Regions from separate parts of the Streptomyces sp. NBC_00984 genome, predicted to be linked through region 2. Evidence: riboswitches for the same ligand, from Rfam matches in the RefSeq annotation. Region 2 holds a riboswitch; each other region holds the start of a gene.

Region 1 (7,823 bases), 3.5 Mb from region 2:
CCCGCCGCGGTGACATCGTGTCCGCCGGACGGCCGCCACCGGTGCGGAGGGCGGGGAGCCACGGAACGGGAAACCCGGTGGGGGTATCGTCGGGCCCGGACCGCAGGACCCGTACGACCGAGCATTCGAGGCAGCCGTGGATCGCGGACGGACGCGCACACCGGGAGGGTCCCGGCTGCTCGTGCTGTGTGCCGTCCTGTGCGGACTGTTCCTCATGCACGGCGCACCGGCGAGCGCCGCGGAGGGCTGTCACGACGCGACGGCCGTGACCGCGCCCGTGTCCATGACCACGACTGCCGGTCACCCCGCGGTGCGGGGCGAGCACGACCCCGCTCGCGTTGCCGCCGCCAGGCCGGCGACGGACGGCGAGTCGTGCGTATTCACCCATGCCCGTGACCGGGTGCTGCCGCTGCTGATGGCGCTGGGTCTGGTGCTCCTGGCCGTTCGGGCGCTCGCCGGGCGCCGTACGGCCGTACGCGGACCGGCGCGGCGGGGACCGCCGTTCGCCGGCAGAGATCTGCTGCTCCAGGTGTGCATCGCGCGGACGTGACAGGAATCCGCCGGTCCACGGCCCCCCCCGGGGCCGGACCGGCCGGACGACCCTGCCCCTTTCGCGCGCCACGGACGTGGCGCATCCACCTGGAAAGAATCCGTGATGTCCGCTTCCCTGTCCTCTGCTGTCCGCCGCCGCACGCTCGCGGCCGCCGGTACCGTCGCCGCCCTCGCTCTGACGCTGGCGGCCTGCGGTTCCTCCGACGGCTCGAAGTCCGACGGTTCGTCCATGCCCGGCATGAACCACGGCTCGCGCAACGCCTCCGCACCGGCCACCCCCGGCGGTGCGTTCAACGACGCGGACGTGACGTTCGCGCAGCAGATGATCCCGCACCACCAGCAGGCCATCGAGATGGCGAAGCTGGCCGACGGCCGCGCCTCCGACCCCGAGATCAAGAAGCTGGCCACCGCGATCGAGAAGGCCCAGGACCCCGAGATCAACACGATGAAGGGCTGGCTGACTTCGTGGGGCAGGCCGCTGCCCGCGTCCTCGTCCTCGATGGGTGACATGCCCGGGATGGACCACGGCTCGGACGGCTCGGGAATGCCCGGAATGATGTCCGGCAAGGACATGGGCGACCTGGCGGCCGCCAAGGGCAGGGACTTCGACAAGAAGTTCGCCCAGCTCATGATCGGCCACCACCAAGGCGCGGTCACCATGGCCGAGGACGAGCAGAAGAACGGCGACAACGTCGACGCGAAGAAGCTCGCCGGCGCTGTCGTCACGGCTCAGACCGCCGAGATCGAGCAGATGAACAAGATCATCGACCGGCTCTGATCCCGGCAGGGGTGCGGGCCTCCCTCGCATGACGGTCCGGATGCCGTCATGCGAAGGCCCGCACCCTCGGGCCTCTCGTCCCGATCAGGCCGGGCTCGCGTGCTCCGGCGCCGCCAGCAGATCACCCACCTCCTGTGCGGTGGTCTCCCGGAGCTCCTCCGCGACCAGCAGCCACCGGGTGATGCCGACCGATTCGAGGAACGGCAGATCGTGACTGGCGATCAGCAGTGCGCCCTCGTAGGACTCCAGCGCACCGGTCAGCTGCCGCGCGCTGGCGATGTCGAGGTTGTTGGTCGGTTCGTCCATCATCAGCAGTTGCGGGGCCGGTGCGGCGAGCATCGTCGCCGCGAGGGCGGCACGGAAGCGTTCTCCGCCCGACAGCGTGCCCGCCGGCTGCTCCGCGCGCTTCCCCCGGAACAGGAAGCGCGCGAGCTGGGCACGGATGTGGTTGTCGGTGACCCCGGGCGCCATGCGGGCCACGTTCGCCGCGACGCTCAGCTCCTCGTCCAGCACATCGAGCCGCTGCGGAAGGAACCGCGTCGGCACGAAGGTCCTGGCCTCGCCGGACAAGGGGGCCAGCTCACCGGTGATCGTGCGCAGCAGTGTCGTCTTCCCGGCGCCGTTGCGACCGACGAGCGCGATCCGCTCGGGTCCCTGCACCCGGAGACTGCCCTCGCGCAGCCTGCCGAACCGGGGGCGCAACTCGTGCAGGTTCAACACGCTGCGTCCGGCGGGCACCGCCGTGTGGGGAAGACTCACGCGGATCTCGGCATCGTCGCGGATCGCGTCCGCGGCCTCCTCCCGGCGCTCGCGCGCCTCGCCGAGCCGCTCCTCGTGGACGCCGCGAAGTTTGCCCGCCGACTCCTGCGCGGACCGCTTGCGGCGGCCGGCCAGGATCTTCGGGAGGCTCCCCTCGGCCTCGATCTTCCTGCCGTTCCTCTGGCGTCGGGCCAGCTTCACCTGGGTCTCCTCCAACTCGCGTTTCTGGCGGCGCACATCGGCTTCCGCGGCCCGCAACATCCGTCCGGCGGCCTCCTGTTCGGTGGCCACGGCCTCCTGGTACGCGGACCAGCCACCGCCGTACCAGTTCACGGACCCGGCGCGCAGTTCGGCGATGCGGTCCATGCGCTCCAGCAGTTCGCGGTCATGGCTGACCACGACCAGTACGCCCGAGCGCCAGGAGTCGACGGCCTCGTAGAGCCTCCGGCGCGCGAACATGTCGAGGTTGTTGGTGGGCTCGTCCAGGAGGAGGACATCGGGACGCTCCAGCAGCAGCGCTGCCAGGCGCAGCAGGACAGTCTCCCCGCCGGACAACTGGCCGACGGTGCGGTCCAGTTCCACGCCGCCGAGTCCGAGTGAGCCCAGTGTCGCCAGGGCCCGTTCCTCCACGTCCCAGTCGTCGCCGATCCTCTCGAAGTGCTTCTCGTCGACGTCGCCGGCCTCGATGGCACGCAGCGCGTCGCGCCGTTCGGCGATGCCCAGGGCCCGGTCCACCCGCAGTGTCGTGTCGAGGGTGATGTTCTGCGGAAGGTGGGCGAGGCTGCCGCCCACGGTCACCGAGCCCTGGGACGGGCGCAGCCGACCGGCGAGCAGCCGCAGCAGTGTGGACTTGCCCGCGCCGTTGGTGCCGACGAGACCGATGCGGCCCCGGCCGATGCTGAGCGAGAGGCCGTCGAAGACGGTCGTGCCGTCCGGCCACCGGAAGGACAGGGCCGAGCAGGTGAGGGAGGCGTGGGGGGTGGTGGGTGTCGCCATGGTGTTCCTCGCATTCGCAAGCGCAGTGATGGGGGCTTCGTATGCGAGCACCACGCGGCGACCGAGCAGCAGAGAAAGGTGCGGCGTCCGGAAGACAGAGGGACGGTTCATGCACCGAGGTCGCATCCACGCGGGGTCACGGGCAGCGCGGAGCGCTGCTACAGCGTGACGGGCGTACGGGCTGTGCCGTACGGCGCGATGTTCGCGAACCTCAGATGCGCAACGTCCACCTCTATCGGAGACAACAGGACATCAAAACCTTAACCACGGGGAGGAGCGATGGCAATGCCATGGCAATGCCTCGCGGTTTCGGGTGGGGCCTGGGCGTGGGCCTCGAACGACGACGCGTAAGCGCTGTGTGTGCGATCCAGGGCAGTTGCCCTTTTGGGCGATTAGGGGGCATTTGATGCAATTGTTGCTTTCGGGCATAGGGCGATATGCCCCTTTTGGGATTTCGTGGCGCGAGTCACGTTCGAGCCCTCGAATGTCGCACCGTGCAATTCGGTTCCCTTTCCGCGCAAGGAAAGCGAACCGTTCCATGTGAGGTGGATTACCCCGATTCCGATGACTCGATCTTGTAAGTGAATTGCGTTCGGAAATCAGGGGCTTGTCCCTTTCGGTCCTTCTCGCCTACGGTCACCGTCAATCCGGACGGAACGCCGAATCCTGCCGCCGCCCGGCATTCCCATCCACTCGTGTACGGCAGGAGCGGGGAACCCAGGTAAGCCGCCGATCCGGTATCCGGAACGGCTCGGGGTGAAGTCGCATTCGTGTGCGGCCAGGCATCTCCAGCCCGAACCCGACAGCTCACCTCGCAGGCGACGGAGAGGAATCCATCATGACCTCAACGGGTACGTACCGTCGTCGCAGGCCCACCTCGCTGACCAGGGGCTTCATCGCCCTGGGCACGGGTGCCGCCGTACTCGTGCTTCCGCTGATCGGTGCCCACGCCGCCTCGGCGGCGCCGGCGCAGACCGTCCGTGCCGCCGCGCCGACCGCGGCGTACACCGACGATCTGGACGGCTGGATCAAGGAGTCGCTGGCCGTCATGGCCCAGCACGGCATCCCCGGCAGCTACAACGGCATCCACCGCAACGTCATGCGCGAGTCCTCCGGCAATCCCCTCGCCATCAACAAATGGGACTCGAACGCCGCCGCCGGAACGCCGTCCAAGGGCCTCCTCCAGATCATCGATCCGACGTTCCGGGCCTACCACGTGCCCGGCACGGCGATGGACAGCTACGACCCCGTCGCCAACATCACGGCAGCGTGCAACTACGCGGCCGCCAAGTACGGCTCCATCGACAACGTCTCCGGGGCCTACTGACATACGGAACGGGCGGTCTCCGGGCCGTCGCCCCCGCGGTCACCCCAGCCGCGGGGGCGTCCAGTCGGCATGGCGCAGGATCGTGCGGACGGTGACGCGGGACGGTGCGAGGCGCAGCGCCGTGTTGCGCAGCGCGACGGCCGCCGGCCGGGACAGCCGCTGACCCATCCGACCGGCCCGGCGGGCGGCTCGGGCGACCGACTGGCTGCGGGGCCGGCGTTCGGCGTCGTAGCGGCCGAGCGCCGACTCGACAGTGGGCTCGGTGCGGAGTGCGGCGGCCAGTGTCGCCGCGTCCTCCAGGGCCTGGCACGCCCCCTGGCCGAGGTGCGGTGTCATGGCATGGGCCGCATCGCCGAGCAGGGCGACCCGGCCCACCGCGTAGGAAGGGAGCGGGACGACCAGTTCGTCGACGTCATGGTGCAGGACGGCGTCGGGCCGGGTTGCCGCCAGCAGCGCGGGAATGGGGTCGTGCCAGCCGCCGAACCTGCGGCGGACCTCGGCAAGGGGATCCGGATGGCGCACACCGGCAGGGGCGTTGAGCACCGCGTGCCACTCGGCCCGGCCGTCCGTGAAGGCGATGTGGCCGAACTCGGCCCCCGGCCCCCAGGTGAGCTCGAAGTCGGTACTCAGGCCGACCGGGGACTCGGTGATGGCGCGCAGCACGGTCGAGCCGCTGTAGGCCGGACCGGGGTGCCCCGGGAAGAGCCGGGAGCGCAATCCGCTGCCGATGCCGTCGGCGGCCACGGCCAGATCCGCGTCGAGGAGGGTGTCACCGGCGGTGAGGCGCACCCGCGAGGCGTCGGAGCGGTCGACGGACGTCACCTCGGCTCCGACGAGCAGGGACTCGGGAGGCAGTGCCTCGCGCAGCAGCCGGTGCAGCGTGGCCCGGGGGATGCCCACGATCGGGGTCCCCAGCTCGCGCTCCAGTGCGGCTCCGTCCATGCGTGCCAGCAGACGTCCGCCCGGGGTGCGGGTGCCGCCGGTGTACTGCGGCCGTGCTGCCGCACGCACCGGCCCGCCGACGCCGAGGGCGTCCAGTGCGCGCAGGCCGTTCGCATGCAGGGAGATGCCCGCGCCCGCGTCGTCGAGGGTGCGGGCGCGCTCGACGACCGTCGCCTCCCAGCCGATGAGTCGCAGCCCGATCGCGGCGGCCAGTCCGCCGATGCCTCCGCCGACAACCACCGCGCTGTTGCCCATGCCGGGTCCCCTCTCCTGCGCCGCCCAGGCCTTCTACGCCTGTAGAAGGAGAGTACTACGCAGTCTCTACAGGTGTAGAAAGGGGGATGACCACAGATCGACGAACCCTCCTCGCCGATGCCGCCATCGACGTGCTGGCCGAGGCAGGGATGCGCGGCCTGACCCACCGGGCCGTGGACCGGGCGGCGGACCTGCCGCCGGGCACCACCTCGGCGTACTTCCGTACCCGGCAGGCGCTGCTCACCGGGCTCGTCCGGCGGCTCGTCGCCCTCGACCAGGCGGAGTTGCAGGCGGCCGGCGAGCAGGCGGGGATGCCGCGCGACGCCGACGAACTGACGGACGGGCTCGCCGGCTTCGTCGGGCGGCGGCTGGCCGGTCGGGGTCGGCAGAGGTCGCTCGCCCGCTACGCGTGCGCGGTCGAGAGTGTGCGTCACCCGGAGCTGCGGGAGATCCTTGTGCCGCGCGAGAACGCGGCACGCGAGGCCGTGCGGGCGTTCCTGGAGGCGCAGGGCGTGGCCGACGCCGAGGGCCGGACGCTCACGCTGCTGGCCTGCGTGGACGGGCTGCTGTTCGACCGGCTGGTGGGCGGCGGGGGAGTGCCGAGGGACGAGATCGCGGGGGTGGTCGCCGCCGCGCTCCGCGAGGCGTGATCGTCGACGCGCCGGCGTCACTCCTGGGCGGGCTCCGCCGCTTGCTCCCGGGCGGGGCGGGGCGGCACGGGAACGGTGGCCGCCTCACCCTTCCGGACCGCCTGCACCACCGCATCGTGCAGGCGACGGCTGTCCTCCTCCGAACAACACGGCACAGGACTGCCCGACATGGTGAACCAGTCGATCGCACCCGTGTACTGCACGGTCACCTGGGCCAGGTCATCCGCCCAAGTCGTGTGAACGGTCAGGTCCCCGGACAGGACACCGACCTCCTCCGTGAGCACGCCACCGTGCCCGGAGAACACACCGCAAGTCGTCCACGACGCCCAAGCCATGACTCCAGGCTGGCACCAAGACCGCGGATGCGCGACCCGCGGGCTCCACGCCCCGATCGCGCCCGCTCGTGCGGGACACCGCCCCGCCCTTCCGGATGCTGGATATGGGGGAAACTTTCCATCGGGCCGGGCTGCGGTTCCCGCACCCGCCGATCCCCGGACTATGACGCGTTGTTAACGCCAAATCGTCGCATCGGCCCCTCGGAACAACGAATTCCGAAGGTGAATACCTCTTGACCTGCGGAACACGTCAGGATTGCATGTCGCGCTGGGAGCGACGAAACCACTCACCACGTCCTCGTCTGGAGGCGATACCGCTCCCGTGCTCAGACACCGCACCTGTTGATCGGAACCGCACGATGACCGAAACGCTCAGCGCTCCCCAGGCGCTCGCCCCAGCGACCGGCCCCACTCCACAGAAGCTCAAGCGTTCCATCGGCGTCGTGGGCGGAACTCTGCTCACGCTCTCCTGCGTGACGCCCGCCTCGACCCTCTTCGTGGTCGTCCCGGACCTGTTCTCCAGCCTCGGCACGTACACGGCCCTCACGATCGCCATCGGCTCACTGCTCTGCATCGCGGTCGCCTTCTGCTACTCGGAGCTGGGCACGCTCATTCCGAGTGCCGGAGGCGAGTACGCCATGGTGTCGACCATGGCGGGGCGGCTCGCCGGGTGGCTCGTCTTCGTGCTCTCGCTGCTGGTCGTGATGATCGTGCCACCGGTCATCGCCATGGGAACGGCCGACTACCTCGCACCCATCGTGCACATTCCGGCCCCCGTCGCGGGTGCCGGCGTCATGGTGCTCGCCACCCTCGCCGGCCTCCTCGACCTGCGCGCCAACGCGTGGATCACCGGAATCTTCCTCGTCCTCGAAGTGATCGCGGCAGGTGTCGTCGCCGTTCTCGGCTTCGCCCACTCCGAGCGCGGTGCGTCGGCGCTGGTGCACGGGTCGGTCGCCTCGCCGGGCGGCACGAGTTCGACCGTCACCGCGATGATGGTGGTCTCCGGTCTCGCGATCGCGCTCTTCATCACCCAGGGCTTCTCCACGGCGGTCTACCTCTCGGAGGAGCTGGAGAACCCGCGGCGCAACGTGGCCCGCACCGTGCTCGCCACCCTCGCCATCTCCACGGCGGTCATCCTCGTCCCGGTCATCGCCATCACGCTGGGCGCCCCGGACCTGGCGGCCCTGACCTCGGGCGACCTCAACACCATGGTCGCCGCCTGGTCCAAC
Region 2 (7,823 bases):
CAGCCGAGTGCTCAGGCGAAGGCCGCGGCGAAGGCCCACGGGAAGGCGGCCGCGCAGGCCGTCGCCGAGTACGAGTCGTTCGCGACCTCACTGGCCTCGCTGCGTCTGCAGGCCCGCCGCGGAGCGGCCGGCCCGGACTTCGCCGAACGCGAGCTGGAGCTGCTGCACCACCTCTGGCAACGCAGAGAGGTGGCCGCCCCCGCCCTGGCATACGCGGCCCAGGCGACGGGCCGCCTGCGCCCCTCGTACCCGCCGCCCCCGTGGGCGGTCCCGGCGCCGTACCCGCAGTACGGCGCCGGTTACAACCCATACATGCTGCCGCCACGGCAATCGGCCCGGAACAGGCCGGTTCAGCACTGAGGGCTTCGGCGCACCGCGTCCACGAGGGGCCGCCGCAGGCTCGGGAGCGGTGCGGTCGGTGCGTGTGTCAGGCGGATGCCTCGGTGAGTTCGGCCAGCTGCTGCTCGGTCAGCGAGAGGTCCGCGACGGCCACCAGCGCGGGCAGCTGCTCGACCGTACGGGCCGAGGCGATCGGCGCGGCCACGGTCGGGCGGGACGCGAGCCAGGCCAGCGCGACGGTCGCGATCTGGGCGTCGTGCTCCTGAGCGACCTTGTCCAGCGCGGCCAGGACCTTCTGGCCCCGCTCCGAGTCCCGGTACTGGCCGACGCTCTCGGCCCGCGCGCTCTCCACCGTGGCGCCCGGACGGTACTTGCCGGTGAGGAAGCCGGAGGCCAGGGCGAAGTACGGCACAGCGGCGAGCCCGGCGCGGGCGGCCGTGTCCTGGAGCTCGCCCTCGTAGGTGTCGCGGGAGACCAGGTTGTAGTGCGGCTGCAGGGCCACGTAGCGGGCCAGCCCCTCGCGCTCCGAGAAGTCCAGGGAGGCCTGGAGCCGCTCGGGGCTGATGTTGGAGGCGGCGATCTCCCGGACCTTGCCCTCCTTCACCAGCTGGTCGAGGGCGGTGATGATCTCCTCGACCGGGACGGTCTCGTCGTCGAAGTGCGTGTAGTAGAGATCGATGTGGTCGGTGCCGAGCCGACGCAGCGACGCCTCGGCCGCGGCCTTGATGTTGGCGGGCGCGAGCCCCTGGTACGAGGGGTGGGTGGAGACCTTGGTGGCGACGACGATGTCGGAGCGGTCGGAGCGGCCGGCGAGCCACTTGCCGATGACCGTCTCCGACTCCCCGCCCTCGTTGCCCGGCACCCAGGCGGAGTAGCCGTCGGCGGTGTCGATGAAGTTGCCTCCGGCCGCGACGTACGCGTCCAGCACGGCGAACGACTGCGCCTCGTCCGCGGTCCAGCCGAAGACGTTGCCGCCGAGGGCGAGCGGGAAGACCTGAAGGTCGGAGGAGCCCAGCTTACGAAGAGAAGTCATGGGTGGAACAACGAATTCCGGCGGGTCCGCTATTCCGGGTGCCCGCCGTTCTCCGGACCGGTCGTGACCGATCCCCGCGCCACTCACAACGGATTCCGGACCGGTCGCAGGAGGCCCCCGCAAGAGATCCCCGCACTGCTCACAACAGACCGGCAGCCCTGACGTCGGGGGGTGAGCGTCAGGACTGCCGGGGTTCATCGGGGCGGGCGTCGCCTCAGGGGTTGAGGCCCTTGCCGCGGAGCCAGGCCATCGGGTCGATGCCCGAACCACCGGCGGTGTGGACCTCCAGGTGGAGGTGCGGCCCGGTCACGTTGCCGGTCGCGCCGACCCGGCCGATCGTCTCACCGGTGCTGACCTTCTGGCCGACACCGACGCCGATCGAGGACTGGTGGCAGAACCACAGCTCCGTACCGTCGTCGAGCTCCAGCACCGTGCGGTAGCCGTACGCACCGGACCAGCCGGCCGACTTGACCGTGCCGCTGTGGATGGCCTTGATCGGGGTGCCGGTCGGAGCCGCGAAGTCGAGGCCGGTGTGGTAGCCGGAGGACCACATCGAGCCGGCTTCGCCGAAGGTCGAGGTGATCGTGTACGAGGAGGTCGGGATGGCGTAGCTGGCGGCGAGCTTGGCGAGCCGCAGGGCCTCCGCCTTCTTCTTGGCCTCTTCCTCCGCCTTCTTCTTCTCGGCGGCGGCCTTGGCCTTGGCCTCGCCCTGCTGCTTCTTGGCCTCGGCGGCCGCCTTCTCCGCGGCTTCCTTCTCCTGGGTCGCCTTGGCCTCGGCGGCGGCGGCGTCCTGCTGCTGCTCGGCCTGCTGGAGGATGCGGGCGCGGAGCGCCTCGCCGGCGTCCGTCGCGCCCTGCTCGGCCTCGGCGGTGGTGAGGCCGGCGGTGGTGAGCGGGGCGGAAGCGGCTGCGATCTCGGCCTTGTCCGCCTCGGACTCACCGGAGAACAGGGAGCCCACGCCGGGAAGGGACTTGGCGTCGGGGAGGTTGTCCGAGATGGCGTCGGGCACGGAGATGGAGACCGGCGGCTTGCCCTGCGCGGTGGCCATGCCACCCGCGCCGACCGCCGCTATGACGCCGACACCCAGCACCGTGGAGCTGCGGGCGAGTCCGTTGCGCTGCTTGGCGACGCGGTGCCTGCCGCGTACCGGGCGGACGGACTCCTCGGTGGGGTTCCACTCGTCCCAACCGCGTTCGGACTCAACGTCGTTGCCGTCGGCGCGGAAGTCGGCGCGGAGGTCGGCGCGGAAGTCGCTGCCGAACTCACCGGTGAAGTCGCCGCCCGGCTCGGTGCCGTAGTCGGTTCCGAACGCCGTCGCCGTCCCGGTGGGTGCGAAATCGGCGCCGTGGCCGGAGTCCGGCCGGGGGCCGAAGTCGGCGCCATAACCGGTGCCGTAGTCGGGATCGAACCGGTACGGGGCCTCGGGGGCAGGCTTGTTGGACGCCACGGGGGCGCACTCCTTTCCTTCCTTCTCGCCTACCGGGTTAGCTGACGGGTTCGGAGCAGGAAGGTCTCCTACGGGCCCCTCCGTCTCTCACGAGACACAGGTGTCCGATTCACCCCATGTAGGTGGTTCCCCGGTTCCCTTGCGGAATTCGGCGCTCGCGCACGGTGCCGCCATTGATGACGGCTGGGACGACCGCGCTGCGTTATCGAACGTTAATAGACACCGGGGCCGTATTCCAAGCTGTTCCCACTGATCGTTCACGTCTTTGGCCTGGACTTTACGGGACACAGTCGGGTGGAATCGGACGAGTTGACCGGCCCTCAGCCACTACCCCGATTCTGACGTTGCGTCAAACGTTATGCGGAGCGGCGCCTTTCGATTACGCACGGTGGCATCGCGCGTCCCGCCGCCTCCACATCGCGCGTCCCGCCCCTCGCATCGCCCGTCCCGTCCCCTCACGCCGCCCGTCCCGTCCCCTCACGTCTCGCGCCCCGCCCCTCACGTCGTCTCCGCGCCGACGATCCGCACGGTCCTCCGCCGGTCCGGCTGCCCCTCCGCGGGACGTACGACCGCGAGCAACGCCATGTCGTCGGTCGTCTCGCCGCCCGTGTGCAGCCGCACGTCATCGGTCAGCGCGGACAGCAGCTCCTCGGGCCCCGGAAAGATCCGCCCGCGCAGCCGGGCCGCCGGATCGTAGAAGACCCCGTCGGCGTTCCGCGCCTCGGAGAGGCCGTCCGTGTAGAGGAGCAGGGTCGTCCCGGCCGGCAGATCCCACTCGTCCGTCCGCTCCGCCCACACCCCCAGGCCCATGCCGAGCGGCAGCGCGGGCACGGAGGGCTTCAGCACCTCCAGCGCCCCGTCCGGGTGCAGCAGGATCGGCTCGGGGTGACCGCGGTTGACGATCCGCACCCGGGACAGCCCGGACGGGATCTCGGCCAGCACGGCGGTGATGAAGCCCTCCAGCACATCGAGCCCGCCCCGTCGCGCCTCCTCCCGGGCCAGCGCGCGCTCCAGCCGCCTCGCCACCCCCTCCAGCGAGGACTCCTGCTCGGCCGCCTCGCGGAACGCCCCGATGACCACCGCCACCGTCTCCACGGCGTCGAGCCCCTTGCCCCGTACGTCCCCGACCACCAGCCGCACCCCCCACGGGGTGTCCGAAACGGCGAACAGGTCGCCGCCGACGAACTCGTCCGCCTGCGCCGCCTCGTACCGCGCCGCGACCTGCAGTCCGCCGGTCCGGTCGGCCGGCTGCGGCAGCACCGCGCGCATGGCCGTCGCCGCGACGAACCGCGCGGAGGCCAGCTGCTCGTTGCTGCGCCGCACGACCCCGTTGATCACGACCGCGAGGACCGAGACGGTGCCCAGGGTGAGCAGCTCGATCAGCGGCACGGCCTGCGGCAACGTATTGCTGAACAGCCGCAGCGCGATGACGGCCAGCATCGCGGCGACACCGGTGCGGATGGTGCTGGCCAGCGAGAAGAACGGAGCGGCGATCAGCGGAGCGGCCACGAACAACGGAATGGCGGTGAAGGTCGGCGGGGTGAGGGCGTCGAACACCAGCCCGCCGAGAATCATCAGGGCGGGCAGCGTGCGTACGAACTGCCGGGTACCGCCCCCGGCATGCCTGCCACGCCGCTTCTCCCGCTTCCACACCTGTGGTCTCCTGCCCGGTTACGCGCGCGGCTGCGGACGGTACCGCGCCCCACTCCCAGGCTCGCCGGAGCGGAACGAAGCGGCGACTCCTCTTCGGCCAATGGGGCGACACCCGAGGTGCGGACCGCAACGAATCAGGCCCGGCACGCTGTATGCGTGCCGGGCCTGACTTCTTCAGTAGCGGGGACAGGATTTGAACCTGCGACCTCTGGGTTATGAGCCCAGCGAGCTACCGAGCTGCTCCACCCCGCGTCGGTAAACACAACTCTACGCCATGTCCGGCGCTCTCTTGACCACTCGGGTTCGCCCGGCCTTCGTCCGTCCGCGTCAGGACGGGTTCGTCTCGGAGATACGGGGTGCGGACGTGGCCTTCCCGTGGACCGCCGGCGGCTTCATCGGGTTCGCGCCCCGCTGGAGCGAGTGGAGGATCGCCAGCCCCTGGCCGACAACGCCCGCCGCCATCTCGTTGACACCGTTGGTGCCGTTGAGAACGGTGAGGTCGGCGCCGGACATGCCGCGGGCGGCGGCGTCGGCCAGGGCGGGCAGGTTCTCCACGATGCGGTTGGCCGCGATGAGCTCCTGGTTGCCGTCACGCAGCGAGGCGGCGCGGACGCTGTTGGCGTCGGCCTGCGCCTGGGCGAGCGTCCGCTCGGTGTACGCGTTGCCGTCGGCCTCGAACTTCATCCGGTCGCGGGCCGCCTCCGCCAGGGTGCGCTGCCGGTAGGCCTCGGCGTCCGCCGGGCGCCGGACCTCCGCCTCCAGCCGTTGCGCGGCGAGCGAGGCCTGCCGCTCGGCCAGTGCGGTCTGCTCCTCGATGACCTCCTGCGAGGCGCGGGCCTGGGCGAGCGGCCCGGCCTGCGCGGCGCGGGCGTTGTACTGCTCGGTCTCGGCGAGGAAGCCGGCCCGCTTGAGCGCGGTGTCGCGTTCGTACTCCGCCTTGAGCGCGGCGGCCTGCTGCTCGCGCTGGCTGGCTTCCTGGTCGGCCTTGGCCTCGGCGATCCGGGCCTGGCTGGCTACCGCGGCGGCGTGCGGGGCCGCGAGGTTCCTGATGTACCCGGTGGAGTCGTCGATCTCCTGGATCTGGAGGGCGTCCACCACGATGCCGAGCTTCTCCATCTCGCCGTGGCTGCCCGCGATGACCTCCTGGGAGACCCGGTTGCGCTCACGGATGATCTGCTCCACGGTCAGCCCGCCGACGATGGAACGCAGGTGTCCGGCGAAGATCTGCCCGATGAGCTCCTCCATCTGCTCCTGCTCGGTCAGGAAGCGGCGGGCCGCGTTGGCGATGGACACGGCGTCGTCGCCGACCTTGAAGACGGCGACGGCCCGGACGTTGAGGCGGATGCCCTGCTGAGTCACGCAGTCCTCGGTGATCTCCGCCTCGCGCAGCGCCAGGGAGAGCATGCGCGCCTTCTGCTTCACCGGGAGCACGAAACTGCCGTGCCCGGTGACGATCCGGAACTGGGTGTCCAAGGTCTGCCCCTTGGAACCGGATATGAGCATCGCCTCGTTGGGGGCGGGAACGTGCCAGAAGAACATCGGAGGACTCCTGCCGTATGTCACTGCTTCCGTGGGTACGTCACTGCTTCCGTGGCTACGTCGCTGCTTCGGCTCAGGACGGCAGGCGTTCCACGATCACGCCGCGCGCCGAGACCGAGTCGACGACAACGACGCGCACGTCCCTGTCGATCGACGTCGCCGACCATGCGGTGTAGGCCTCGGACCCACCCCGTACGGCCACCAGTACTTCGCCCGGCCCATCGGGCGGAATCGGCACGGTCACGCGACCGATCGCCCCGACCGGGCTGCGGGCGGACTCATCTGCCCTGTGCATGCGCCCTCGCGAGCGTCTGTGCGTACGCCTGCTCACGCCGCTTCTCACGCGGTGTACCGCACCGCTTCATGGACACGAGGCGACCCCGCCTCCTGGAGGCCCGTGCCTCCTTCGACACTTCCACGGTACTCCGCACCCGCCTTCGCGGAACCTCCCACAACGGCCCAGAACGCCCTGCAACAGCTGACGAGCGGGCGCAGATATGTGGTGGTATGACTGATTCATCATGCGCCTGCCGAATGTTGCTGACGACGCGATGAACTCGCGCTGATCGAGGAGCGATCCGTGGACGACTACCCGTTGCTCGACCTCTTCTGGACCATGCTCTGGTTCTTCCTCTGGGTCATGTGGCTGTTCCTGCTGTTCAAGGTCATCTCGGACATCTTCCGCAGCCACGACCTCGGCGGCTGGGGCAAGGCCGGCTGGCTGATCGTCACGCTGCTGCTGCCGTTCATCGGCGTACTGGTGTACGTGATCGTGCGCGGCAAGTCCATGAGCAAGCGGGACATCAAGGAGGCCCAGGACCGCGACGCGGCCTTCAAGGCGTACGTACGGGAAGCCGCCGGCACCTCCGACGCGAGCGGTGCCGATGCCACGAAGAAGGGCAGTCACGTCGACGACCTGGCGAAGCTCGCCGAGCTCAAGGACAAGGGCGCCATCACGGAGGAGGAGTACCAGCGGGCGAAGACGAAGCTCCTCGTCTGATCGCCCCGTCCGGCCCGATCCCACGCGGCGCGTATGTCTCTCTCCCCCCGGTCCGGCGAACTGGCAGGGCGCCAGGACCGCGGGGAGGCTTGAGACATCAGCCGCGGCGGGAGGCCGATCGGGGGTGCGGTCCCCATCTCGACGCCCGAGGAGATGGCCGGCCATGAAGGGCACCACGCTCGAAACCCTGGACGCGATGCGGACCGCGCTGCGCGGTCCCGTCATCGGCCCGCGGGATCCGGAGTACCGCCGGGCCCGCACGGTCTACAACGCCATGATCGACAAGCGTCCGGCGGCAGTGGTGCGGTGCTCCGACACGGCGGACGTCATGGCGGCGGTCGACTTCGTACGGGACGAGGGCCTCGCACTCGCGGTCCGCGGCGGCGGGCACAGCGGTGCGGGCCTGTGCCTGGTGGACGACGGCGTCACCCTCGACCTCTCGCCGATGCGCTGGGCACACATCGACCCCGGCGCACGGACGGCCACGGTCGGCGGCGGCACCACGCTCGGCGACCTCGACCACGCCGCCCACGCGTTCCGGCTGGCCACGCCCTCCGGAATCCTGTCGTCCACCGGCGTCGCCGGCCTCACCCTGGGCGGCGGCCACGGCTACCTCACCCGCAGGTACGGCCTGACGATCGACAACCTGCTGGCCGCGGACGTGGTCCTGGCGGACGGCACCTCGGTGACGGCTGACGGCGCCACCCACCCCGACCTGTTCTGGGCGCTGCGCGGCGGCGGCGGGAACTTCGGCGTCGTCACCTCCTTCACCTTCCGGATGCACCCGGTCGACACCGTGGGCGTCGCCATCA
Region 3 (7,823 bases), 670 kb from region 2:
GTGATGCCGACGTACGCGAGCCGCCGCTCCTCCTCCAGCTCCTTCACCTGGCCCAGCGCCCGCATGTGCGGGAAGACGCCATCCTCCATGCCGGTCAGGAAGACGACCGGGAATTCGAGGCCCTTCGCGGTGTGCAGCGTCATCAGCGTGATGACACCGGAGCCGTCCTCGTCCTCGTCGGGGATCTGGTCGGAGTCGGCGACGAGCGCGACCTTCTCCAGGAACTCGGCGAGCGTGCCCGTGCCCGTGGCCGCGGCCGCGCCCGTGCCCGCGTCCTCCTCGCCGGCCGCTCCCCGCTCCTGCTCGAATTCGAGGGCCACGGCGGCCAGTTCCTGAAGGTTCTCGATCCGGGTCTCGTCCTGCGGGTCGGTGGAGGCCTGCAGCTCGGCGAGGTAGCCGGTGCGCTCCAGGACGGCCTCCAGGACCACCGCGGGGCCCGCGCCCGACTCGACGATCGTGCGCAGCTCCTCCATCAGCGTGTTGAACCGCTTGACGGCGTTGGCCGACCGGGCCGCCATGCCGTACGCCTCGTCGACCCGGCGCAGCGCCTGCGGGAAGGTGATCTTCTCGCGCAGGGACAGCGCGTCGATCATCGCCTCGGCCCGGTCGCCGATGCCGCGCTTGGGCACATTGAGGATGCGGCGCAGCGGGACGGTGTCCTCCGGATTGGCGAGGACACGCAGGTAGGCCAGGATGTCCCGGACCTCCTTGCGCTCGTAGAAGCGCACGCCGCCGACGACCTTGTAGGGCAGGCCGACGCGGATGAAGATCTCTTCGAAGACACGGGACTGGGCGTTCGTACGGTAGAAGATCGCGACGTCGCCGGCCTTGGCGTCGCCCGCGTCGGTCAGCCGGTCGATCTCGTCGGCGACGAACTGCGCCTCGTCGTGCTCGGTGTCGGCGACGTAGCCGGTGATCCGGGCGCCGGTACCGGCGTTCGTCCAGAGGTTCTTGGGGCGGCGGCTCTCGTTGCGCTCGATGACCGCGTTGGCGGCGGACAGGATCGTCTGCGTGGAGCGGTAGTTCTGCTCCAGGAGGATCGTCGTCGCGTTCGGATAGTCCTCCTCGAACTGGAGGATGTTGCGGATGGTCGCGCCGCGGAAGGCGTAGATCGACTGGTCCGCGTCACCCACGACGCACAGCTCGGCCGGGGCGTCGCCCTCGCCCGCCGGGCCGACCAGCTCGCGTACGAGGGTGTACTGGGCGTGGTTGGTGTCCTGGTACTCGTCGACCAGGACGTGCCGGAAGCGGCGGCGGTAGTGCTCGGCGACGTCCGGGAACGCCTGGAGCAGGTGGACCGTCGTCATGATGATGTCGTCGAAGTCCAGCGCGTTGGCCTCGCGCAGCCGGGACTGGTACATCGCGTAGGCCTGGGCGAGCGTCTTCTCGAAGCCGTCCGCAGCCTGGCCGGCGAAGGTCTCCTCGTCGATCAGCTCGTTCTTCAGGTTGGAGACCTTGGCCGTGAACGACTTCGGCGGGAAGCGCTTCGGGTCGAGGTCGAGATCGCGGCAGACCAGGGCCATCAGCCGCTTGGAGTCGGCGGCGTCGTAGATCGAGAACGACGAGGTGAAACCGAGCCGCTTGGACTCGCGGCGCAGGATGCGTACGCACGCGCTGTGGAAGGTCATGACCCACATGGCGTTGGCGCGCGGCCCGACGAGCTGCTCGACCCGCTCCTTCATCTCGCCCGCGGCCTTGTTGGTGAAGGTGATCGCCAGGATCTGGCCGGGGTGCACCCCGCGCTCGGCGAGGAGGTGGGCGATCCGGTGGGTCAGCACCCGGGTCTTGCCCGAGCCGGCCCCGGCGACGATGAGCAGCGGGGATCCGGCGTGGACGACGGCGGCGCGCTGCTCGGTGTTCAGCCCGTCGAGGAGCGCCGCGGAGTCGATGACGGGGCGGTGCGCGCCGTCGCGGTAGTAGGCGTCCCTGGGCGGCGGGGGCCCGTCGAACACGCCCGCGAAGAGGTCCTCCGGCACCGCTTCGGGTGCGGAGTCCTCGGGGGGCGGCGGGGGCTCTTCCTCCGAGTGCTGGAGGCCGGCCAGGAAGCTGTCGTCAAAGAGGCTGCTCATCGCTTGTCGAGTCTAGGCCGCCGCACCGACACTCGGAGGCCGCATGACCAACCGCACACGACCGACGGCACACAAAGAGAGCGGGCACCCACCCCCCGTAAGGGAATCCGGCTACCGGCGCCCCGCTCCGGCAAGGTCACGAAAATGTATCGGGCATATCGAACATCAACCTTCACAGCGGCACCATGGGTTGGCTAGCGTGCTCGACCGGGCGGCCCGTACCCCCTTGAGGCGAACCACGCCGAGCGGGCGCCCCCGCCGAATCCGGGCTGCCCCCGCGGGAGTTCGGAACCGGGGACCCACACGCAGTACCGGGGTGAATCGGTCCTTATCCCCCACTCGGACCGTAGGGCAGCCTTCCGTTCCGCCCGAACCCGACAGCTAGGGCCTGTCCGGCGGATCAGGGTCGGACAGGGGCGCGGCGGCTGGTGCGGTGCATCGCAAGGCGCCGGAGCGTCCTAATAGCGGAGCTATTCGGACGTTTCGGCAACGCTGCGAGGTGCCGTGTCAGCCGCCGCGACCCCGGCCATGATCCGCCGGACAGGCCCTAGCCCGGTAGGCGGTCCACGGAAGGAGATGCCGGCCTTGGCGTCGCATCGCAAACCGCGCACCCGGGTGCGCACCACCGCACCGGCCGTCGGGCTCACCACGGCGGCCCTGGCGTCCGTGACCCTGCTCTCCACGCAGAGCGCCATGGCCGCCCCGGATCCGAAGCCCGGCGTCGAGGACGTCCAGAAGAAGGTCGACGACCTCTACCGGCAGGCGGGCACCGCGACCCAGCAGTACAACCAGGCGAAGGAAGCCTCCGCCGCCCAGCGCGCCAAGGTCGACGCCCTGCTGAACGACGTCGCGAAGCGCGCCGACAAGCTCAACGACGCGCGCAGGACGCTCGGCACCTACGCGGCCGCGCAGTACCGCAGCGGCTCCATCACGCCGAGCGCCACGTTCTTCCTGGCCGACGACCCGCAGTCGTACTTCGACCAGAGCCAGTTGATGGACCGGATGACCAGCCGGCAGCAGAAGGCGATCACGGACTTCCGTACGCAGCAGGCCAAGGCGTCGACGAAGCGCGCCGAAGCGGTGCGGAGCCTGGAGACGCTGACGACGACGCAGACCACACTGCGCACCAGCAAGCAGAACGTCCAGAAGAAGCTGGGCGAGGCGCGCACGCTGCTGTCGAAGCTGACCGCCGAGGAGAAGGCGCGGCTCGCGGCGATCGAGCGCAAGAAGGAGGCGGAGGCCAGGCGCAAGGCGCAGGAGCTGGCGAAGCGGCAGGCCGCCGCGAAGGCCGAGGCCGACCGCAAGGCCGAGGAGGCCGCGAAGGGGTCGGGGGGCGGTACGGGGACGGGCACCGGGACCGGCTCGGACAGCAGCGCCACCACCAAGGCGGAGAAGGTCCTCGCCTTCGCCAGGGCCCAGCTGGGCAAGCCGTACGTCTGGGGCGCGACGGGCCCGGCGTCGTACGACTGCTCCGGACTCACCCAGGCGGCGTGGAAGTCCGCGGGCGTGGACATCCCGCGGACCACGTGGGACCAGGTCAAGATCGGTACCCGGGTCGCCACGGCGGATCTGCGGCCGGGGGACCTCGTCTTCTTCTACGACGACATCAGCCACGTCGGCATCTACAAGGGCGACGGGATGATGATCCACGCGCCGAAGCCCGGGGCGAACGTGCGCGAGGAGTCGATCTACTACATGCCGATCTACGGCAGCGTGCGGCCGGCGTAGCGGCTCGCACCGTCACCCCCGGCCGTCGGACGGCCGGGGGCCGGGGGCCGGGGGCCGCACGGCGGGATCAGGTCCAGAGCGTGGCGATGAAGATGTTGAGCATCGTCAGCCCGCCCACCGCCGCGAAGGCGCCCTTGTCGGCCTTCTCGTCGTCCCGCTTGATGTAGACGAGCGCGAGGACGACGACCAGGACCAGCAGCTTGACGCCGATCTTGATGTTGTTCACGTGGTTGCCGTCGGCCTCGTTCAGCCCGACCAGCGCGACACCGGTGACCAGCATGGTCAGCGCACCGTGCAGCATCGCCGGGACGAACCGGGCCGTGCCCGCGCCCATCGCCTTCACCTGGGTCAGGAAACCGCCCAGCAGGGAGGCGATACCGATGATGTGCAGGGCGACGAAGACATGAATGAGTACGTCCATGAGGCCGCAGCCTAGCCCTGGCCATATCACCACTCGACAGGCAGGTACACCTTCCCGACCACTTCGCTCGCGCCTGCACCAATTGCCTTACTCTGGTGCAATTTTTCCGATCACTGGACGACATTGCCACGCCAAATTCAGACAATAAGCGTCATTACGACTCCTGCCCGTGCCCCGGGTTTAGCGTCCCTGATCAGGTGACCGGCTTCACCGCTGCTCCGTACGCGGACGGCGCACCGGTCGCCCCGCCGAGAGATCGGGCGGGCCCGCCGGTAGCCCCCGGCGGGCAGTCGTCAGGAAGGACGCACGCCCTCGTGGCAGCGCATCGAAAACCCAAGCAGCGCCCGTACACCGGCCCTGCTGCCCGCACCGCGGCAACCCTCGCCTTCGCCGGGGCCGCCACCGCCGCGGTACTGCCCGGACCGGCACACGCCGATCCGCAGCGCACCCCCGCCCAGGTCAAGGCCGAGGTCGACCGGCTGTACCACGACGCGGAGGTCGCCACCGAGCAGTACAACGGCGCGAAGGAGAAGGCCGCCGCCGCGGAGGACGCCGTCGACACCCTGCGCGACGAGGCCGCCCGCAGGACCGAGCGCCTCAACGCCTCGCGCGACGCGCTGGGTTCGTTCGCCGCCGCGCAGTACCGCACCGGCGGCCTCGGCACGTCCGTGCAGCTGGCGCTCTCCTCCGATCCCGACCAGTACCTGGAGCGGGCGTCGTACGTGGACCGGATCGGCGACCGCCAGGCCGCCGCGCTCAACAAGGTCCGGCGGCAGGTCGCCCGGATCGCCACACTGCGCTCGCAGGCCAAGGGAGAGCTGGCCGCACTGGCCGCCCGCCGGGCCGAACTGAAGAAGCACAAGGCGACGATCACGGCCAAGCTGGCCGACGCGCAGCGGCTCCTCGACCGGCTGAGCCCGCCCGAGCGCACCGCCTACGAGAACTCCGACCACGGATCGGCCGACGGCGCGCGTGCCGACCGGAGCACCGCGCGCGGCTCCGTCCGGGCGCCGAACGCCCGCGCCGCCGAGGCCGTCGCGTTCGCGTACGGGGCGCTCGGCAGGCCGTACGTCTGGGGCGCCACGGGCCCCTCCTCGTTCGACTGCTCCGGGCTCACCCAGGCCGCCTGGCGCTCCGCCGGTGTCTCGCTCCCGCGGACCACGTACACCCAGATCAACGCCGGCCGGCGCGTCTCCCGCTCCGAACTCGCCCCGGGCGACCTGGTGTTCTTCTACTCCGGCATCAGCCACGTCGGGCTCTACATCGGCAACGGCCAGATGATCCACGCTCCGCGCCCCGGAGCACCGGTCCGGATCGCGCCGGTCAACCACATGCCCTTCGCCGGGGCCACCCGGGTGGCATAGGCTCCCGTCTCCGATCCGGAGCAACCCGCCATCGGAGCTACCGCCTTCGGGCCGGACCGCCCTCGGACCGGCCCGCCGTCGCCCAACCGGCCGGAGGACAACCCCTCATGCCCATGGACACCGATGTCCAGAACCATGCCCGTACGCTCGCCCAGCGCTCCCCGGACCACCTCCGGGTCGGGCCCTTCACCGTGCGGTACAACCCCAACTGGTCGAACAAGTACGCCAATTACGCCATACCCGACCGGGACGCCGAGCCGACGGCCGAGGACCTCGACGCGCTGATCGCGGCGTTCCGCGAACACGACCGGCTGCCCCGGCTGGAGTTCCTGCCCGGCTCGGCGCCCGCGGTCGAACCCGCGCTGCTCGCCGCCGGGTTCACCGTCGAGAACCGGGCCCCGGTCATGGCCTGCGCGCCGGGCGACCTGCTGCCGCCGAAGCCTGTGGACTCCCTCACGATCGCCGAACCGGCCACCGAAGCGGAGTTCGCCGCCGCCGCGCTCGTCCAGCACCACGGATACGGCGAGACCGGCGAGCCCGAGGACGGCGTGGCGGAATGGCTGCGCACCGCGGCCCGGGGCGGCGGCGTCGCGGCCCTCGCCACGGTCGACGGCGTACCGGCGGGCGCGGGCGGCTGCTCCGTCCCGGTCGACGGCCTGACCGAACTGGCCGGTCTCGCCGTCGCCGACGCCTACCGCCGCCGCGGCATCGGCGCCGCGCTCTCCGCCCACCTGACCGCGACCGCCTTCGAGCGCGGCTGCCGGGTGGTGTGGCTGGAGCCGGGCGACGCCGATGTGGAGCGGATCTACGCGGGCATCGGCTACCGCAGGGTCGACGAGAAGCTGAACATCTCGCTCGACCCGACCTGACGCGCCCGCCGCCCGCCGACGGGCCGACGGGCCGAACCCGCAGGCAGGCCGAGCCCGTCGGCGGGCTCAGACCAGCCGTCGGGCGGTGGCCCACCGGGTCAGCTCGTGGCGGTTGGACAGCTGGAGCTTGCGCAGCACCGCCGAGACATGGGACTCGACCGTCTTCACCGAGATGAACAGCTGCTTGGCGATCTCCTTGTACGCGTAGCCACGGGCGATCAGCCGCAGCACCTCGCGCTCGCGCTGGGTCAGCCGGTCCAGGTCCTCGTCGACCGGCGGCGCGTCCGTGGAGGCGAAGGCGTCGAGGACGAAGCCGGCCAGCCGGGGCGAGAACACCGCGTCGCCGTCCTGGACCCGGAAGACCGAGTCCACCAGGTCGGCGCCGGTGATGGTCTTGGTGACATAGCCGCGGGCACCGCCGCGGATGACACCGATGACGTCCTCGGCGGCGTCCGACACGGACAGCGCCAGGAACCGCACCGGGTTCTCGACGGCCCCCATCAGCGGGGCGCAGCGGCGCAGCACCTCGACGCCGCCGCCGCCGGGCAGGTGGACGTCGAGGAGGACGACCTCGGGGCGGGTCGCCGTGATGACGTTGACCGCCTGGTCGACGTCGGCGGCCTCGCCGACCACCTCGACGCCGGTCTCCTCGGTGCGGCCGATCTCGGCCTGGACGCCGGTGCGGAACATCCGGTGGTCGTCGACGAGCACGACCCGTACCCGGCGCTCCGGGCCCCCGGCCGCCGCCTCAGTGGTCTTGGTCATCGCTCGCCCTCTCCATCTCCAGCTCGACTTCCGTGCCCCCGCCGGGCACCGGACGCAGCCGCGCCGTGCCGCCGTTGCGCTGCATCCGGCCGATGATTGATTCTCGTACGCCCATTCTGTCCCCCGGTACGGAGTCCAGGTCGAAACCCGGCCCCCGGTCGCGCACCGAGACGAAGACCGTGCGGCCCTCCACCTCCGCGTAGACCTGCACGGCGCCGCCCTCGCCACCGTACTTGGCGGCGTTCACCATCGCTTCGCGTGCGGCCTGCATCTGTGCGGTCAGCTTCTCGTCCAGCGGACAGTCGCCGACGACGACGACCTCCAGCGGGACGCCGTGCTTGTCCTCGACCTCGGCGGCGGCGCGCTTGACCGCTTCGGCGAGGGTCTCGGGTTCGTCGTCCTCGTCCTTGCCGGTGCCCTCGGGGTTGTACAGCCAGTTGCGCAGCTCCCGTTCCTGGGCGCGGGCGAGCCTGCGGACCTCGCCCGGGTCCTCCGCGTTGCGCTGGATCAGGGTGAGGGTGTGCAGCACCGAGTCGTGGACATGGGCGGCCACCTCGGCGCGCTCCTGCGCCCGGATGCGCATCGTGCGTTCCTCGGAGAGGTCCTG

The links. A riboswitch is a leader RNA that binds a small molecule or an ion and turns the genes downstream of it on or off. The one in region 2 is predicted to bind cyclic di-AMP.
Region 1: another riboswitch for cyclic di-AMP. It lies ahead of OG520_RS03255 (transglycosylase SLT domain-containing protein); the one in region 2 lies ahead of OG520_RS18925 (M23 family metallopeptidase).
Region 3: another riboswitch for cyclic di-AMP. It lies ahead of OG520_RS15615 (NlpC/P60 family protein); the one in region 2 lies ahead of OG520_RS18925 (M23 family metallopeptidase).

What each region holds. Positions count from the first base shown of each region.
Region 1 is NZ_CP108734.1:782,098-789,920, reverse strand. Features, by position in the region: gene OG520_RS03275 (DinB family protein) at 1-13, shown strand, start outside; gene OG520_RS03270 (hypothetical protein) at 215-550, shown strand; gene OG520_RS03265 (DUF305 domain-containing protein) at 656-1,330, shown strand; gene OG520_RS03260 (ABC-F family ATP-binding cassette domain-containing protein) at 1,415-3,085, opposite strand; cyclic di-AMP (ydaO/yuaA leader) riboswitch at 3,733-3,919, shown strand; gene OG520_RS03255 (transglycosylase SLT domain-containing protein) at 3,924-4,412, shown strand; gene OG520_RS03250 (FAD-dependent monooxygenase) at 4,452-5,609, opposite strand; gene OG520_RS03245 (TetR/AcrR family transcriptional regulator) at 5,696-6,259, shown strand; gene OG520_RS03240 (hypothetical protein) at 6,277-6,594, opposite strand; gene OG520_RS03235 (APC family permease) at 6,954-7,823, shown strand, end outside.
Region 2 is NZ_CP108734.1:4,276,449-4,284,271, forward strand. Features, by position in the region: gene OG520_RS18915 (PrsW family intramembrane metalloprotease) at 1-360, shown strand, start outside; gene OG520_RS18920 (aldo/keto reductase) at 428-1,372, opposite strand; gene OG520_RS18925 (M23 family metallopeptidase) at 1,587-2,819, opposite strand; cyclic di-AMP (ydaO/yuaA leader) riboswitch at 2,831-2,983, opposite strand; gene OG520_RS18930 (PP2C family protein-serine/threonine phosphatase) at 3,318-4,472, opposite strand; tRNA gene OG520_RS18935 (tRNA-Met) at 4,651-4,724, opposite strand; gene OG520_RS18940 (SPFH domain-containing protein) at 4,800-6,011, opposite strand; gene OG520_RS18945 (hypothetical protein) at 6,085-6,306, opposite strand; gene OG520_RS18950 (SHOCT domain-containing protein) at 6,592-7,011, shown strand; gene OG520_RS18955 (FAD-binding oxidoreductase) at 7,175-7,823, shown strand, end outside.
Region 3 is NZ_CP108734.1:3,605,476-3,613,298, forward strand. Features, by position in the region: gene pcrA (DNA helicase PcrA) at 1-2,069, opposite strand, end outside; cyclic di-AMP (ydaO/yuaA leader) riboswitch at 2,316-2,482, shown strand; gene OG520_RS15615 (NlpC/P60 family protein) at 2,646-3,797, shown strand; gene OG520_RS15620 (hypothetical protein) at 3,865-4,218, opposite strand; gene OG520_RS15625 (NlpC/P60 family protein) at 4,533-5,582, shown strand; gene OG520_RS15630 (GNAT family N-acetyltransferase) at 5,690-6,451, shown strand; gene OG520_RS15635 (LuxR C-terminal-related transcriptional regulator) at 6,518-7,216, opposite strand; gene OG520_RS15640 (PspC domain-containing protein) at 7,200-7,823, opposite strand, start outside.